DNA from 3 places in the Halobacillus salinarum genome. Region 3 is predicted to be linked to each of the others. Evidence: riboswitches for the same ligand, from Rfam matches in the RefSeq annotation. Region 3 holds a riboswitch; each other region holds the start of a gene.

Region 1 (5,231 bases), 1.3 Mb from region 3:
TCTTCATTGGTTGGGGAGTACTCCTGGCGGTCACGTCAGTCTTTATGGCACCAAAGCTGCAAAAGAAATACGGAACCATCTCCTCAATGTGTACGATGCTTACTTTGTTTGCCCTCGTGTTGATTGTAATGGGAATCTGGACGTCTACACAGTGGGTGATTATAGCTTGTGTGGTGTTTGCTGGGGCTTTGTTAGGGAATAATAATACTTTAATTACTACAGCCGTGATGAATGCTGCGCCGATTGAGCGGTCAACGGCATCAGCAGCTTACAGTTTTCTACGCTTTATCGGTGGAGCGATTGCGCCGTTTCTTGCTGGGAAACTAGCTGAATGGTATTCACCTAATCTCCCGTTTATTGTAGGGGGAGTGTTTGTATTGATTTCAGTTGTATTTGTTTTTGTAAACCAGCAGCATGTTCATCACGTAGACGATGTAGAAGTTCATTGAGGAACCAACATAAGAGGGGGAGGAAATAAACATGTTAGTGAAAGAATTTATGATTCATGATGTCATTCATGTTCACCCGCAAACTTCTTTAAAAGAGTTACTTCGCATACTTGTTAAGCACCGGATTGGAGGCGTACCTGTAGTCAATGAAAAAGAGGAACTTCTTGGAATGGTCAGTGATGGGGATGTGATTCGTTACCTTTCACCAAAAGAAGAAGCGGTCCACGATTTATTTTACACCGTATATGTGGAAGAAGGCCAGACGGAAAAAGAAGTGCTGGCAGAAAAAATCAACGACCAGGTAGAAGAAGCCATGCGAACGAAGCATCTTTATATCATTCGTGAAGACGAGGAGTTTGAGCAGGCTGTACGGTTATTTTCTCAACACCATTTTAAGAAACTGCCTGTGTTAAATGACTCAGGAGTAGTCACAGGAGTAATCAGCCGCGGGGATATCATTAGAAATCTATCAAAAATGATTATCGAACTCAACTAAGTGTGATCCATTAAACCAGCACTCTCTTAAACATAGAGAGTGCTGGTTTGTGACTTTTTCATGACAGTTGTCGTTTTTCCAAAAGATCCTGTTACGGTTATTAGTCAGGAATAGTATACTGATGGACATGATTATTTCTTTTTTTCATTGGAAGAATAATAAACCCCTGCAAAAATGGCTATAAAGACGGCGACCCAAACGGCGATATTCATTTGCTTCACTCCTTAGCCTTTACCTAACACTACGTAATAATCGGGGAAAAAGTTTCATCAACCAAGTTTAATGAGCTAAAAGTGCTGATGTGGAGGAGATCAATATGTATCAAGCCATTATATTTATTCATGTACTTAGTGCAGTATTATTAGGTAGTTTTCTAATCCTTCCTTTTTTAATGAAGCCCCTGTTCACTTGTCGCAGAGAGGAACTTCATGGGTTTCTTCGCGGTATCATTAGTTATTGCCGAACCGGTCATTACGCCCTTGTGCTGCTGCTTCTTTCAGGAAGCTGGCTGGTTTGGCATTATTCCCGGTCTCCTTCCTTATTATGGACGGTGTCAGCTCTCGCTCTTCTATTTCTATTAGGAGCAACGATAGGAATGATTCAAAGAAATTTCAAACGGATCCTTCGGGCAGAAGCTCCGGAAGATAGCTTAAAAGCAAATGCCCAAAAACTAAGCATTTTTAATTGGAGTACGTTTATCTTTATACTTGTCGCCTTGATTATTATGACAAACACGCGAATATTTGAGTAAAACCTCGAAAAGTAGATGAACATAGATAAATGAATAGGGTCGTGCATCCAGGTGCCTCTTCAATCGGAGAGGTACCTTTTTTGGTTTATTTTACAATAAGAGAGGGAATTTACAAATTAAGGTAATTATTATTGTGTGTTAGGAGTTTTTTTATGCCTATTTGTCAATGCTGTGGTAGAAAATGGCCTTACAAAGAAGTGATAAAGAGCTTTTTTATAATAAATAGACAAGGGCAGAAGTGTATCTATTGCGGGGCTGCTCAATTCCAGACCGTGGGTTCCTCTCAACGTTTTGTAACGTTAACATTACCTGTCTGGATTCTTATCCTGATCCTTGCGAACATTCTTCATTTATCTTTAATGAGAATAGTCATTTCCGCTTTCGCAGGCTCTTTTATAAGTGTGGTGCTGATTTATCCTTTTGCTTTAGAATTATCCAGCCACCGTTCAGGAAGCTTGGGGGGGAAAAAAGGATAAATGATACTTTCCATACAGCATAAAGGGAGCTTTTTCTTTTTCATGAAAGGAATTCTTTAGGGAAACGAGTTGATGTATGAGTCACCGAATGACTGAATAACAAATGTTGCTCCTATTCTTCTTGAGCAGGCCTGTATCAATAAGCGCAAAGAAAAATAAACAGCTGCCTAATCGTTAACTAGGCAGCTGCACACCATTATTTTCCCCAAACGTCTTCTGCAATTTCTACTACGTGACGGATTTTAGCCCATTGTTCTTCTTCCGTTAGAACATTTCCTTCTTCAGTGGAAGCAAATCCACATTGAGGGCTTAAGCAGAGTTGTTCATAAGGAACATAGCTGGCTGCTTCTTCGATGCGTTGTTTGATACGGTCTTTGTTCTCAAGTTCTCCGGTTTTTGAAGTGATAAGCCCGAGGACTATGAAAAGATCATCTCTATTTACATGCCGAAGAGGCTCGAATCCTCCTGAGCGTTCATCATCAAATTCAAGGAAAAGTCCATTGACATTTAACTGGCCGAAAATTGCGCTGGCTACAGCTTCGTAATCACCGGAAGTCATATACGTAGAGCGGAAATTCCCACGGCAGATATGCATCGTAATCACCATATCATCTGGACGCTTGGCTATGGAATCATTAACAGCCCGTACAAACAACTTTCTCATTTTGTCCGGATCCTGTCCACGGTCTTTCATTTTTTGAATTCCTTCGTCTGAGAAAAAACCTGCCCAGGATGTATCGTCCAGCTGTAAATAGCGGCAGCCTGCATCGTAAAAAGCTTGAATAGCTTTTTGGTAAGCTTTCGTTAAGTCTGCCAGCAGGTCTTCTTCCTGATTGTAAACATCTTTATTAATGTTCCCTCTGGCAAGCAGCATATTAGGGCTTGGAATTGTGAACTTAGGCACGTGTTGATCCCCTGCAATTGAGTGTAAAAACTTATAATGATCAATCATCGGGTGAGTAGTAAAATCTACAGTGTCCACGACCCTTATGGCACGAGCTTTTGTTTCTACTCCCTTAAATTGGATGCCTGAATCAGCCTTGTATTCCTCTACTCCGTCAAGACTTTCTAAAAAGTCAAAATGCCACCACTCACGACGAAGATCTCCGTCTGTCACTGATTTTAATCCTGCCTGTTTTTGTTTTTCGACGAGCTTAATAATTTCTTCATTTTCAATAGTTGTTAATTCATCCGAAGAAATTTGATTGTTGAAATATTTTTTTCTTGCTTCTTTAATGCTCTCTGGGCGCAGAAAGCTTCCAACGTGATCTCCTCGAAAAGGGGCTGTTACTGTACTAATCGACATGTCAATCCTCTCCTTCATAAATAAAAGCCTCTTCGAAATAAGAAGAGACTTAAGAGTAAGTATGGCCGCTTCTTATCTTTCAAGTTTACTCACTTGCGGGAATTAGCACCTTGTCATATACAGGTTGCTGAGGCGTCACCGGACCCTTTCCTCGGCCTCTCTTGATAAGAACTATTCAATTATTCAAAAATTTTGTATGGGTGTTATCTTAACAGGTCATTGATAAAAAAGGAAGTCGATTCATTCATTTTTCTTTTCATTGGACAGCCATTTCGTACTCATATGATTGAGGGAAGCGATCCATTCCTCGGGTGCGGGAAGGTCACTGACGACTGCAAAAACGTCTTCTAAGTCAGCCATTTTTACGTAAGTCCGGCACCCGATTTTAGAATGATCTGCTAAAATATAGGTTTCCTGGGACTGTTCGATTAATTTCCTGGTAAACAAAGCTTTATTAGGGTCATAACTTGTTACTCCGTGGTTTAGATCAACTCCGTCTGTAGCTATAAAGGCTTTATTTACAAAAAAGTCTTCCATCATCTTCTCTGCAATCGGACCGGAAATTCTTAAATGTTCCGTACTCACTTCTCCGCCTATGAAAATAATTTTTGCATCAAGTTCATGACGCTTTGTTGATTCTATTAACGAATACAGGGCGGGGATAGAGCAGGTCATAATCGTCAGACTGAGCTTATGTTTTAAATAGGGAATCATTTGCAATGGGGTGCTGCCTTCATCGATGACAATTACATCATAATCTTGGACGCAAGCTGCGGCAATTTTCCCAATGTAGTTCTTTTCTTCCGATCTAATGGCTGCACGCTCATAATGAGGAGGTTCGGTTTTATGAGGGACTGGGATTGCACCCCCATATACTTTTTTTAATTTATTTTCATTTTCAAGATCGTCTAAGTGACGCCGGATTGTTTCCGTTGAAACATCCAATTGAGCTGCCAAATCGCTTACCTTGACTTTTCCATTTTTATCCATCAAATCTAAAATTTCTTTTTTTCTTTCTTCCGCTACTAATGACAAAACGCCTTCCCTCCTCGATAACGTTTAAATCCATTGTATCGCCAAACGAGAGCAGTGAACAGCTCGCTGGACCTAATGGACCAAATCTAAAGACTCGATCGTTTCATGAATTTGAATCTTTCTTTTTTTTAATTCTTTAAAAATAATGCTCGGCTGAAAGGCGTATTCTGGAATGACGACGCCATTAGCGGCGACTTTTCCAGAAGCTATTTGATCCACGGCAATAGCCATTGGTATTCCTACATTTCTAGTATAGGCTCTCAATCCTTCCCAGCCACTGACAGACCCATCTGAGCTTGGATGAGTATGAGTGAGGGTATGCTTAATTTTTTTGCCGCTGACGCATCCGATTACTTCTACGTGAAGAGCGTAGCCAAATAAGGTGGTAGATTGACCAGCTTTTGAATTCTGTAAATAAAAGCTGATGCAATCCATGATCCCTGCTTTTTTTCCGTTCACCGTAATCTCAGGATTACTAGTTATCCCGTACTGATACAAAGCTTTCATCAAGTTCATGTTCTCCTCTGGCCAGGTTCCCCTTACCTCAATTAATTGAACATCTTTATCTTTAAGAGCTTCCGCAAGGGTGGTGGTTTCTGCGTGCGGGATGATATACTGAACGGTTTGACCATAAGGTTCAGGAAGAAGTACCTCTTTCGGACGTGAAAAAGGGGGACCTGAATAAATTCTCCATCTTCGAATACAACTCTGCTGGATA
Region 2 (5,231 bases), 1.7 Mb from region 3:
GGTTTCCGGAAAAACTAGTGTCAAACGAACGGTTCAGTTTTATGATGAAAGATGAAGTCCTTCCGAGTTGTTTAACGTATATTAAGAAATATTTTGCCAAAGAAGTGTAGGAAAATAAAAAAACGGGTTGTACTTTTAAGTACAACCCGTTTTTTTTATATATTTGAGGAGATGAGGAGCGTTAATTACCGTCTTCCATAGACGGGACCTGCCTGTTTAATTTCAGGCGGCGCGTGTTTAAACTTTAAGAAATTGTTGTGAAATTTTTCGGCAAGCTGTTTCGCTTGCTCGTCGTAAGCATCGGGATCATCCCAGGTTTTTCTAGGAATTAATACTTCGTCCGGGACTCCTGGACACTGTGTAGGAATACTTAATCCAAAAACAGGGTCTTTATAGGTTTCTGTGGATTTCAATTCACCCTCCAATGCAGCATGAACCATGGAGCGGGTGTGGGAAAGGTTCATTCTTTGTCCTTTTCCAAAAGCTCCTCCGGTCCACCCTGTATTAACTAAAAATACTTCGGCGTTGAATTGATCGATCTTTTCTCCAAGCATTTCTGCATAAGTAGCTGGCGGAAGCGGCAGAAATGGAGATCCAAAACAAGCGGAAAATGTAGCTTGAGGGGACGTGATTCCTCTTTCTGTTCCTGCCAGCTTGCTCGTATAGCCGCTTAAGAAATGATACATAGCCTGTTCCTTTGTCAATTTGCTGATCGGCGGCAGTACTCCAGTTGCATCAGCCGTTAGAAATATGATCGTGTTCGGGTGTCCTGCTACGCTTGGCTGCACAGTATTTTTTATGTGGTCGAGCGGATAAGCGGCTCTCGTGTTTTCAGTTAGTGACGTATCATTATAATCAGGGGTTTTCGTATGTTCATTTAAAATAACGTTTTCCAAAACGGCACCGAAATGAATGGCTTCAAAAATCTGCGGCTCTTTTTCTTTGGACAGATTAATGCATTTCGCATAACATCCACCTTCAATATTAAAAACGCCATAGTTTGACCATGCATGTTCGTCATCCCCGATTAAACGGCGGTCTGCATCAGCAGATAAGGTGGTTTTCCCTGTTCCGGATAGCCCGAAAAAGAGTGCAACATCCCCTTCTAAGCCGATGTTGGCTGAACAATGCATGGGAAGGACGTTTTTTTGTGGAAGAATATAATTCATAACAGAAAAAATGGATTTCTTAATTTCTCCTGCGTACTCTGTACCGCCGATAAGTACAATGCGGTGCTTAAAGGAGATCATGATGAATGCTTCTGAATTCGTACCATCTACATTTGGAATCGCTTTAAATGTTGGAGCAGAAATAACTGTGAACTCCGCTTCATGATTCAGCGTCTCTTCCTTTGTAGCCGGAATGAACATCTGTCGTGAAAATAGATTATGCCAGGCAAATTCATTAATGACTTGAATTGGAAGGCGGTAACTATTATCAGCACCAGCAAATCCTTTGAAAACGTACAATTCTTCACGAGCTTTTAAGTATCTAAGTACTTTATGGTAAAGTGTAATAAACGTTTCTTCATCAATCGGCTGGTTTACGGAACCCCAGTCAACTTTCCCTTCAGATTGATGGTCTTTAACAATGAATTTATCTTTAGGAGATCTCCCTGTATAGGCTCCGGTAGTCGCTTGTATGGCACCTTTATCTGTAAGATTGCCTTCATGACGAGCAAGGATTTTTTCAACCAGCTGTGGTACAGACAATTGATGCTTAACATGCTCTTCGGTTAATAATTGGTTTAAGTCAGACATTTGATTAATGGCACTCATATGTTTACCCGCCTTTTCGTAAAATATTTCAATAGAACAGATGCTGTAATTTGTTAATTAGTATAACACATTGTGTTTAATAGTCCACGCTATTTTATAAAAAACTGAGAGTAATTTTCCTTCTAATCAACAAAGGAAAGTCATCCATAAAAACATCCCGAACTCCTTCTTACTTTAACTTATGTGAACGACATTATTTCGTTTACTATTCATCTGCATCAGGGGATTATACATGACCCCGGAATGAAAAGATTACATAAAGATCGTGCTTATAAAAAGTCAAACGTTTACGGGCATGCTTCATATGGTGATTATAAAACTTAGTGGTAACAATGTGCAGTCATTTGGTTCTTGGTAAGGGAATTTTCTTTCATAATGTCAAAGGATCTATTAATGGAAGATATGGCTTAGTCTGCAGCCATTTAATTGACAATACTAAGGGATTTCGTTACGATAATTTCGAACGGAAACTCTCTTATCCAGAGTCGGTGGAGGGACAGGCCCTTTGAAACCCGGCAACCCGTCAATCTTGACACGGTGCTAACCTGAAGCAAGGAGTACGTAAAACCTCCTTGGACGATAAGAGCGAAAGGAAGCACCCCCTTTCCTCGAGTAAGGAAGGGTTTTTTCTTTTTATAAGGAAATATCTGTCTAAGCTGTTTACAGCTGTAACCTACTCAAATCATCCGATTATGGTTTGGATACTATAATCTCCATATAGTGAAGATCTTAATGATCAATATCCTGGAAAGAGTTCCGTCTAATAATTTGTGCATGGAAAGAAGGAGGAGTTTTTGAGAATGTCTGCCAATCGTCGTTTGTTTACATCTGAATCTGTTACGGAAGGTCATCCTGATAAAATCTGTGACCAGATTTCTGATGCCATTTTGGACGAGATTTTAAAAAATGACCCGAATGCAAGGGTAGCTTGTGAAACAACAGTTACTACTGGACTTGTACTCGTCTCGGGAGAAATCAGTACAAATACTTATGTTGATATACCAGCCATTGTCCGCCAGACTATTAAGGACATCGGCTATACCCGTGCTAAATATGGATTTGATGCAGATACTTGTGCGGTACTTACTGCTATTGACGAACAGTCACCTGATATTGCTGGAGGCGTAGACGTAGCTTATGAAGCGCGTGAAGGTCAGATGAGCGATGAAGAAATTGAATCGATTGGTGCCGGAGACCAGGGGTTAATGTTCGGTTATGCCAATAATGAAACGAAAGAACTGATGCCTCTTCCAATCTCGCTTGCCCACAAGCTCTCGAAGCGTTTAGCTGATGTCAGGAACGATGGAACTCTTGCTTATTTGCGTCCAGACGGAAAAACACAGGTAACGATTGAGTATGATGACAATGATCAGCCGGTTCGAGTGGATACGATCGTTATTTCAACTCAGCATGCTGAGGAAGTCACACTGGAGCAAATAAAAAAGGACTTGAAAAAGTTTGTTATTGAACCAGTAGTTCCAACAGAGTTCATTGATAAGGAAACAAAATATTTCATTAATCCTACCGGTCGTTTTGTCATTGGAGGACCACAAGGGGATGCAGGACTTACAGGCCGGAAGATTATCGTAGACACATATGGCGGATACGCCCGCCATGGAGGCGGTGCCTTCAGTGGGAAGGACGCCACGAAAGTGGACCGTTCAGCGGCTTATGCTGCTCGTTATGTGGCTAAAAATATCGTAGCAGCCGGTTTAGCGGAGTCTTGTGAAGTGCAGCTTGCTTATGCCATTGGAGTGGCACAGCCTGTTTCGATTTCCATCAACACAAATGGAACGGGGAAAGTCTCCGAGGAAAAACTAGTTAAGGCTGTTCGGGATTTATTTGACTTGAGGCCAGCTGGAATTATAAAGATGCTTGATTTACGCAGACCGATTTATCGCCAGACTGCTGCCTATGGTCATTTTGGACGCACTGATGTAGAATTCCCGTGGGAAAAAACAGACAAAGCGATGGAGTTAAAAAGTCTCTTAGAACAATAAGTGTTACATCGTTCTTGAAGAAATATCAGGAACGATGTTTTTTTTATGAAATATTACATAAAATGACCAAGAAAGGCTCTCGAAGCCTTATAGGTTTTATGATATAATTTTATCTCGTAAGTTTAGACTGCAAAAAGAAAGTGAGGAACGTCTATGTGTGGTTTTATTGGAATGATTAGAGATCTTCCAGCGCTGCCTAATGATGAACAACAAGCGACGTTCAAATATCGTAATGATGTTATTACTCATCGCGGCCCTGATGACGAAGGGTTTTTTCACGATGATTATATATCTTTTGGCTTCAGAAGATTAAGCATTATTGATATTGAAAGCGGGCATCAGCCGCTAAGCTATGAAAATGACCGTTATTGGATGGTATTTAACGGTGAAATCTATAATTATGTCGAATTACGGGATGAGTTGAAAAAACAAGGGGCTCAGTTCTCAACAGAATCTGATACAGAAGTGATCATTGCCCTGTTTCATGAGAAAAGAGAAGAGGCTTTTAAGGAACTTCGCGGCATGTTTGCCATCTTAATATGGGACAAGCATGAGGAGACACTGTACGGTGCTAGAGATCCATTTGGTATAAAGCCGCTTTTTTATTCGGAAGAAGAAGAAGGCATCTTTTTTGCTTCTGAAAAGAAAAGTATTACTGTGGCCAGGCAGAATGAAGTAGTAAGTACAGATGCTCTTCAGCATTATTTAAGTTATCAATTTGTTCCTGAGCCTATGACTTTGACCGAAGGCATTCAAAAAGTTCAACCCGGTCATTACTTTATCAAAAAACCGGAAAAGCCAATCTCTTTCCACCGCTACTTCCATGCTACGTTTCAGCCGAAGCTCATGAGTAAGACGGACTGGATTACGTCTATTCAGGATGTCATGTTTGATTCAGTCAAAAAGCATATGCGCAGTGACGTACCTGTAGGTTCGTTTTTATCCGGCGGCATTGATTCTACTATTATTGTAGCCATGGCTAAACAGTTTAATCCTAATATTAAGACCTTTTCTGTTGGGTTTGAAAGAGAAGGCTATTCAGAAGTGGATGTGGCAAAAGAAACAGCGGAGAAGCTGGATGTGGAAAATATCTCTTATATCATATCACCGGAAGAATATGTCCAGAAGCTGCCAAAAATCATGTACCACATGGATGACCCTCTCGCAGATCCGGCTTGTGTTCCTTTATACTTTGTAGCAAGGGAAGCGAGAAAGCATGTAACCGTTGTGCTTTCAGGAGAAGGAAGCGATGAGTTGTTTGGCGGGTACAATATTTACAGGGAACCGGAATCTTTAAAAGCTTTTCAGCATATCCCTGCTTCCTTGCAGAAAATGATTGGACGTGTGGCAGATGTTCTCCCAGAAGGTGTAAAAGGGAAGAGCTTTCTGCAAAGAGGCACCACGCCTTTGAAGGAAAGGTATATTGGGAATGCGAAAATGTTTGAGGAAGCTG
Region 3 (5,231 bases):
ACACCATTTTCCTTCGCCTGAAAATTTCATCAAAGAAACGGCACGAGTATTAAAGCCAGGTGGAAGTTTTCTAATGATTGATAATGTCGCTCCTGAAGACGATGAACTCGATTCATTCTATAATCAATTTGAATACATTCGCGACCCCAGTCACTGTCGTGCCCTGAAGGTTTCCGAATGGAAACGCCTGCTCGCCAACTATTATTTACCTGTGCATAGAGAACTGGCAAGACGGAAACAGATGAAATTTTCTGATTGGGTTTCACGTACGGTGAAAGAGAAACCTATGCAGGACCAGATTGAACGTTGGTTTATCAATGCCCCGGAGAAAGCTAAAACCTATTTTTCCATCATTGAGCAGAATCATCATATTGAAACCTTTGAAATCGATGAATGGAAAATCCTGACTAAAAAGCAATAATCATGTATAAACCCCTATCACCTTGGAAAAATAAGCTAAGTATTGCTGATTTTTCAAAATGAGGTGACTTTTCTTTGGATACCGTTGTGATGGCTCGTTCCTTATTTGGTACATCTCTCGGCTTTCATATTATATATGCAACGATCGGCGTCGGTGTACCGGTGATGATTATCATAGCCGAAATTCTTCATTTAATTAAAAAAGATCCTGATTATGCGTTAATGGCAAGAAGGTGGACGAAAGGATTTGCTGTGCTGCTCGCCGTTGCGATTGCTTCGGGTACCATTGTTGGCGTGCTCATTTCCCTCTTATTTCCTAACTTTATGGAAATTGTCGGTCAGGTCATTTCCCTGCCCTTTCAAATGGAAATCTTCGCCTTTTTAATCGAAGCTGTCTTCATGTCCATCTATTTATATGCAGCAGACCGGCTTCCTCCTTCTCTGAGAATATTGAGCATCTTTTTCGTTGCACTTGGAGCGACTGCTTCAGCGATTATGATTACAGATGTACATGCATGGATGAACACTCCAGCTGGATTTGATCTTACAGAAAGTGGGGAAGTCACGAATGTCGACCCCTGGGCGGCTTTCTTCAACCCGAGCTTCGGCATCACAGCTATGCATGTCACACTCTCAGCTTATATGACAGTTGCTTTTTTAATAGGTTCGATCGCCGCTCTCCGGCTGTTAAAACGAAACCTTTCGAAACAGGAACGAAACTATCATAAAAAAGCGCTGATGATTTCACTTTACTTTGGAGCTGCTATGTCGCTTGCTACTGCCTTAAATGGTCATGAAACGGCCCAAATGCTCCACGAATACTTACCAAGAAAACTAGCGGGGGCTGAAGGGCTGTTTGAAACGACAAGGTATGCCCCATTATCGATCGGCGGCTATACATCGCTTGAGGATCAGGAAGTAAAATATGCAGTTGAAATCCCATCGGCGCTAAGCTTTCTCGCTGGGAACCGTTTTGATACAGAGGTTAAAGGACTGAATGAATATCCTCAGGATCTGTGGCCGCCGCTCTACATCCATATTCTATTTAACGTGATGGTGGGCATCGGTTCTATCCTGCTCGTACTCTCTTTCTTCGCCCTTGCCTGGAAATTACTTTTAAAACGGGAGTTTCCTAATTGGCTTCTTGCCTTGCTTGTCGTAGGCGGCCCGCTTGGGATTATCGCCATCGAAACCGGCTGGTGCTTCAGCTGTATTGGAAGACAGCCGTGGACCATTAATGACGTGCTCCGGACGGACACAGCAGCAACAAAGTCCAATAGTGTCGGCATACTGTTCCTATTATTTATTTCCCTCTACTTAACGCTTTTGTTTGTGACAGCATTCGTTTTACGATTTTATTTCAAACGGAATCCAGTCAGCAAAGAACTTCCGCAAGCTGAATCTTAAAAAAGGAGCTGAACAATTATGGAAGCATCAACCCTTGCGATTACCATCCTATGGAGCTTTCTTTTTGTTTACTCCATTTTAGGATCGCTGGATTTCGGCGCTGGTTTTTGGGGAATGGTTTATGGAAAAAACAAACATACCAATGCTTCAGTAATCGCGAACCGGTTTCTTTCTCCTACGTGGGAAATCACCAATGTGTTTTTTGTCATTTTAGTCGTTGCTCTCGTTACTTTTTTTCCTTTTGCAACGACGATGCTTGGGAGTCTTTTGCTTGTTCCTGTCGGCCTTGGCCTTATCCTGCTGACCATTCGGACAACTTTTATGGTATTTGCCCACCATGCTCAAAAGTTTAAAAACATTCTAAGGATTACATCAGGAATTACCGGCCTGATGATCCCAGCGCTGCTCGTAAGTATCCTCCCTATTACTTTAGGCGGATTTATCGAATTTGAGAATGGCTACCCTCAGCTCCACTATGGAAATCTGTTTAAAGATCCAACCCTTTATATGCATGTCGCCTTCGGTTTATCTACCGAGCTGTTTATTTCTTCGGTATTTCTAATGGATTATGCTAAAGAAGCAGACGACTGGTCAGCTTTCCAAACATACCGGAGCCACGCGCTTTGGCTCGGCCCTGTATCCATTATTGTTGCTGTGCTCACTATTGCTGCGATGCCTCAGGAAGCCGGCTGGATTGTAAATAAAATACAAGCCAATCCTGACTGGTTTATCGTTTCACTGATCTTTTTTCTTGTAGGATATGGATTTTTATTCGTGAAACGGTATAAAGAATACCGGGGACATCCACGGCCGGCCGTTATCTTAATCATGCTGCAATACGGAGCAGCGATTTATGCGTACGGATCTGCCCATCTTCCCTACTTAGTGTACCCTCATTTAACCGTGGAAGAAGGATTTACGAACCCTACTATTTTTTATCAGCTGCTGGTTGTTTACGGTATTGGCTTCGCCATTCTCATCCCAGGTTTCATCCTGTTCTGGAAACTTTTCTTAAAGGATCGCCGCTATTTAAAACAGGAATAAAGATTTGAAGCTATCGGGATGATCGATGGCTTTTTCCCTTTGTCCTTCGATTATAGAAGCTGATGGCTGGGTAATTTAACAGAAATGACTATTTTTTCTAAGTAAGGAGTATGGATAATGCATAAGCTTAATAACGACTACTTAGAGGACGCTGTAGAAGACAGCATGCCGTTTGCTGCCCAAGGAGAAGTGAACACTTCCCTTCCTGATTTAGATGGCACAAAAAAAGACCTGCTTGGAGTCACGATCCTAACCACAGACCAACAAAAGTTTACAGGAGGAAACTGGGAGCAAACTGTCCCTATGCAGAGTACTTCAAAAATTATTTCACTCATGCTTGCTCTGCACGACTTTGGTAAGGACCGTGTGTTTCAAGCTGTAGGCATGGAGCCGATGGGCGATTTTTTCAACTCGATCAGCCAGCTTGAATCCTATGATACAAGTAAACCCTTTAACCCAATGATTAATGCCGGAGCGATAGCCGTCTCCGCCTTGATTAAAGGACACAATAATAATAACCGCTTTGAACGCTACCTCCACTTTCTTCAACGTGTGACCGACAACCAGGAACTCCATTTGAACGAACAAGTTTATGAAGCAGAAAAAGCTAACGGGGCAAGAAACAGGGCACTTGCTTATTTCATGGAAAGCGTTGGTACTTTAATAACCGATGTGGAAGAAGCTCTGGATCTTTATTTTCGAATTAATTCGGTGATGATGAATTGTGATGACTTTGCAAAGGTCGGGTTGTTTTTGGCGAGAGGGGGAAGAGCTCCGGATAACGATGAAAAATTGATACCCGCTAACCATCTGCGTACCGTTAACGCCATAATGATGACTTCCGGCATGTACAATTCTTCCGGACGGCACGCAGTAGAAGTGGGATTCCCTTGTAAAAGCGGCGTTTCAGGCAGTATTATCGGGGTGGTTCCCGGGTTGATGGGCATCGGGATTGTCGGGCCAGCCATAGATGAAAAAGGCAACAGTACGGCAGGTGGTGCGCTGCTCCGGAAACTGTCGCAGGATTTGGAGCTGAACTTATTCGGGGATGGCCATATTTATGGAAGAGGAATATCGGGCGGCGTTTAACCTTCTGTCTTGTCTTTAAGAAAAAAGAAAAGAATGAATTCTTTATTAAAAATTCAAATAATTCGCTCTGTTCTGTTGTAAAATGATAAAAAGTAGTGTAGATTAGTGAGAAAGCTTTTTAATTAAACAAGTTCATAGTATTTCTCTTATCAAGAGAGGCAGAGGGACTGGCCCGGCGAAGCCTCAGCAACCACTGGTTTGACCAGAATGGTGCTAACTCCAGCAAGTTGATTCATCAACTTGGAAGATAAGAAGAAGGACCCTTACATTCCAAAGTCTTCTTCTTATAGAAGGCTTTTTTTATTTTTATAAAATCACTAAAGGAGAATGATCATGACTACCCCTCATACAGAAACGCAATTTGTGCATACAGGAAAAAATAATGGGGATCCATCGGGTTCCATCAATGCACCCGTACATTTTTCTACTCCCTATCAGCATAAGGGCATCGGAGAATCGACCGGCTTTGACTATGCAAGAACCGGCAACCCGACGCGTGCGATTCTGGAGCGAACGATGGCAGAAATTGAAGGCGGCGATGCAGGCTATGCGTTCAGTTCAGGTATGGCAGCTATCCAAACGGTTGTTTCCCTATTTACTTATCAAGATGAAATTCTCGTTTCGGAGGATTTGTATGGAGGAACCTATCGATTGTTTGAACACGTCCGCAAGCAGTCGGGGGTCAATTTTCGTTACTGTGGGAGCGACAACTTAGGGGCATTGGAAGAACAGATCACGGATAAAACAAAAGCCATTTACGTGGAAACCCCAACTAACCCTTTAATGCACGTCGCTGACATTCCCAGCATTTCAAAAATCTCTAAAAAGCATAACCTGCTGCTTATCGTTGATAACACCCTTTTTACCCCTTATATCCAAAAACCTTTACAGGAAGGGGCAGACATCGTCATCCACAGTGCGACCAAATACCTTGGCGGTCATAATGACGTCTTAGCCGGGCTGGTTATCGGCAAAGGCAAAGAGCTATGCGAACAGCTGGGCAGCTATCAAAATACTGCCGGTGCCGTATTATCCCCGTTTGATTCGTGGCTTTTGATGAGAGGGATGAAAACACTGGCCTTAAGGATGCGCCAACATGAAGAGAATGCTAAAGCAGTCGTTGAATTTTTGCAGAACCACCGTGCAGTTACCCACGTCCTCTACCCGGGCCGTGGTGGAATGGTTTCATTCAGACTCGAATCTGAACACTGTGTGGATCCTTTTCTCAGAAGTCTTAAAGTGATTACGTTTGCGGAGAGCTTAGGAGGAGT

What was found. Region 3 has a riboswitch for S-adenosylmethionine ahead of MUN89_RS00410 (methionine biosynthesis PLP-dependent protein). Riboswitches for the same ligand answer to the same signal wherever they lie in the genome.
Region 1: it holds a riboswitch for S-adenosylmethionine, as region 3 does, so the genes downstream of both, MUN89_RS15475 (5-methyltetrahydropteroyltriglutamate--homocysteine S-methyltransferase) here and MUN89_RS00410 (methionine biosynthesis PLP-dependent protein) in region 3, are expected to answer to the same signal.
Region 2: it holds a riboswitch for S-adenosylmethionine, as region 3 does, so the genes downstream of both, metK (methionine adenosyltransferase) here and MUN89_RS00410 (methionine biosynthesis PLP-dependent protein) in region 3, are expected to answer to the same signal.

The regions. Positions count from the first base shown of each region.
Region 1 covers NZ_CP095073.1:3,014,524-3,019,754, reverse strand. The annotation lists gene MUN89_RS15490 (MFS transporter) at 1-449, shown strand, start outside; gene MUN89_RS15485 (CBS domain-containing protein) at 481-945, shown strand; gene MUN89_RS15480 (hypothetical protein) at 1,262-1,696, shown strand; gene MUN89_RS22110 (TIGR04104 family putative zinc finger protein) at 1,849-2,172, shown strand; gene MUN89_RS15475 (5-methyltetrahydropteroyltriglutamate--homocysteine S-methyltransferase) at 2,369-3,478, opposite strand; SAM riboswitch class I at 3,548-3,649, opposite strand; gene MUN89_RS15470 (DeoR/GlpR family DNA-binding transcription regulator) at 3,719-4,513, opposite strand; partial or broken gene MUN89_RS15465 (saccharopine dehydrogenase family protein) at 4,586-5,231, opposite strand, start outside.
Region 2 covers NZ_CP095073.1:1,821,938-1,827,168, forward strand. The annotation lists gene ytkD (RNA deprotection pyrophosphohydrolase) at 1-110, shown strand, start outside; gene pckA (phosphoenolpyruvate carboxykinase (ATP)) at 186-1,778, opposite strand; SAM riboswitch class I at 2,251-2,364, shown strand; gene metK (methionine adenosyltransferase) at 2,579-3,778, shown strand; gene asnB (asparagine synthase (glutamine-hydrolyzing)) at 3,932-5,231, shown strand, end outside.
Region 3 covers NZ_CP095073.1:73,851-79,081, forward strand. The annotation lists gene MUN89_RS00390 (class I SAM-dependent methyltransferase) at 1-421, shown strand, start outside; gene MUN89_RS00395 (cytochrome ubiquinol oxidase subunit I) at 496-1,827, shown strand; gene MUN89_RS00400 (cytochrome d ubiquinol oxidase subunit II) at 1,846-2,871, shown strand; gene glsA (glutaminase A) at 2,989-3,960, shown strand; SAM riboswitch class I at 4,104-4,214, shown strand; gene MUN89_RS00410 (methionine biosynthesis PLP-dependent protein) at 4,294-5,231, shown strand, end outside.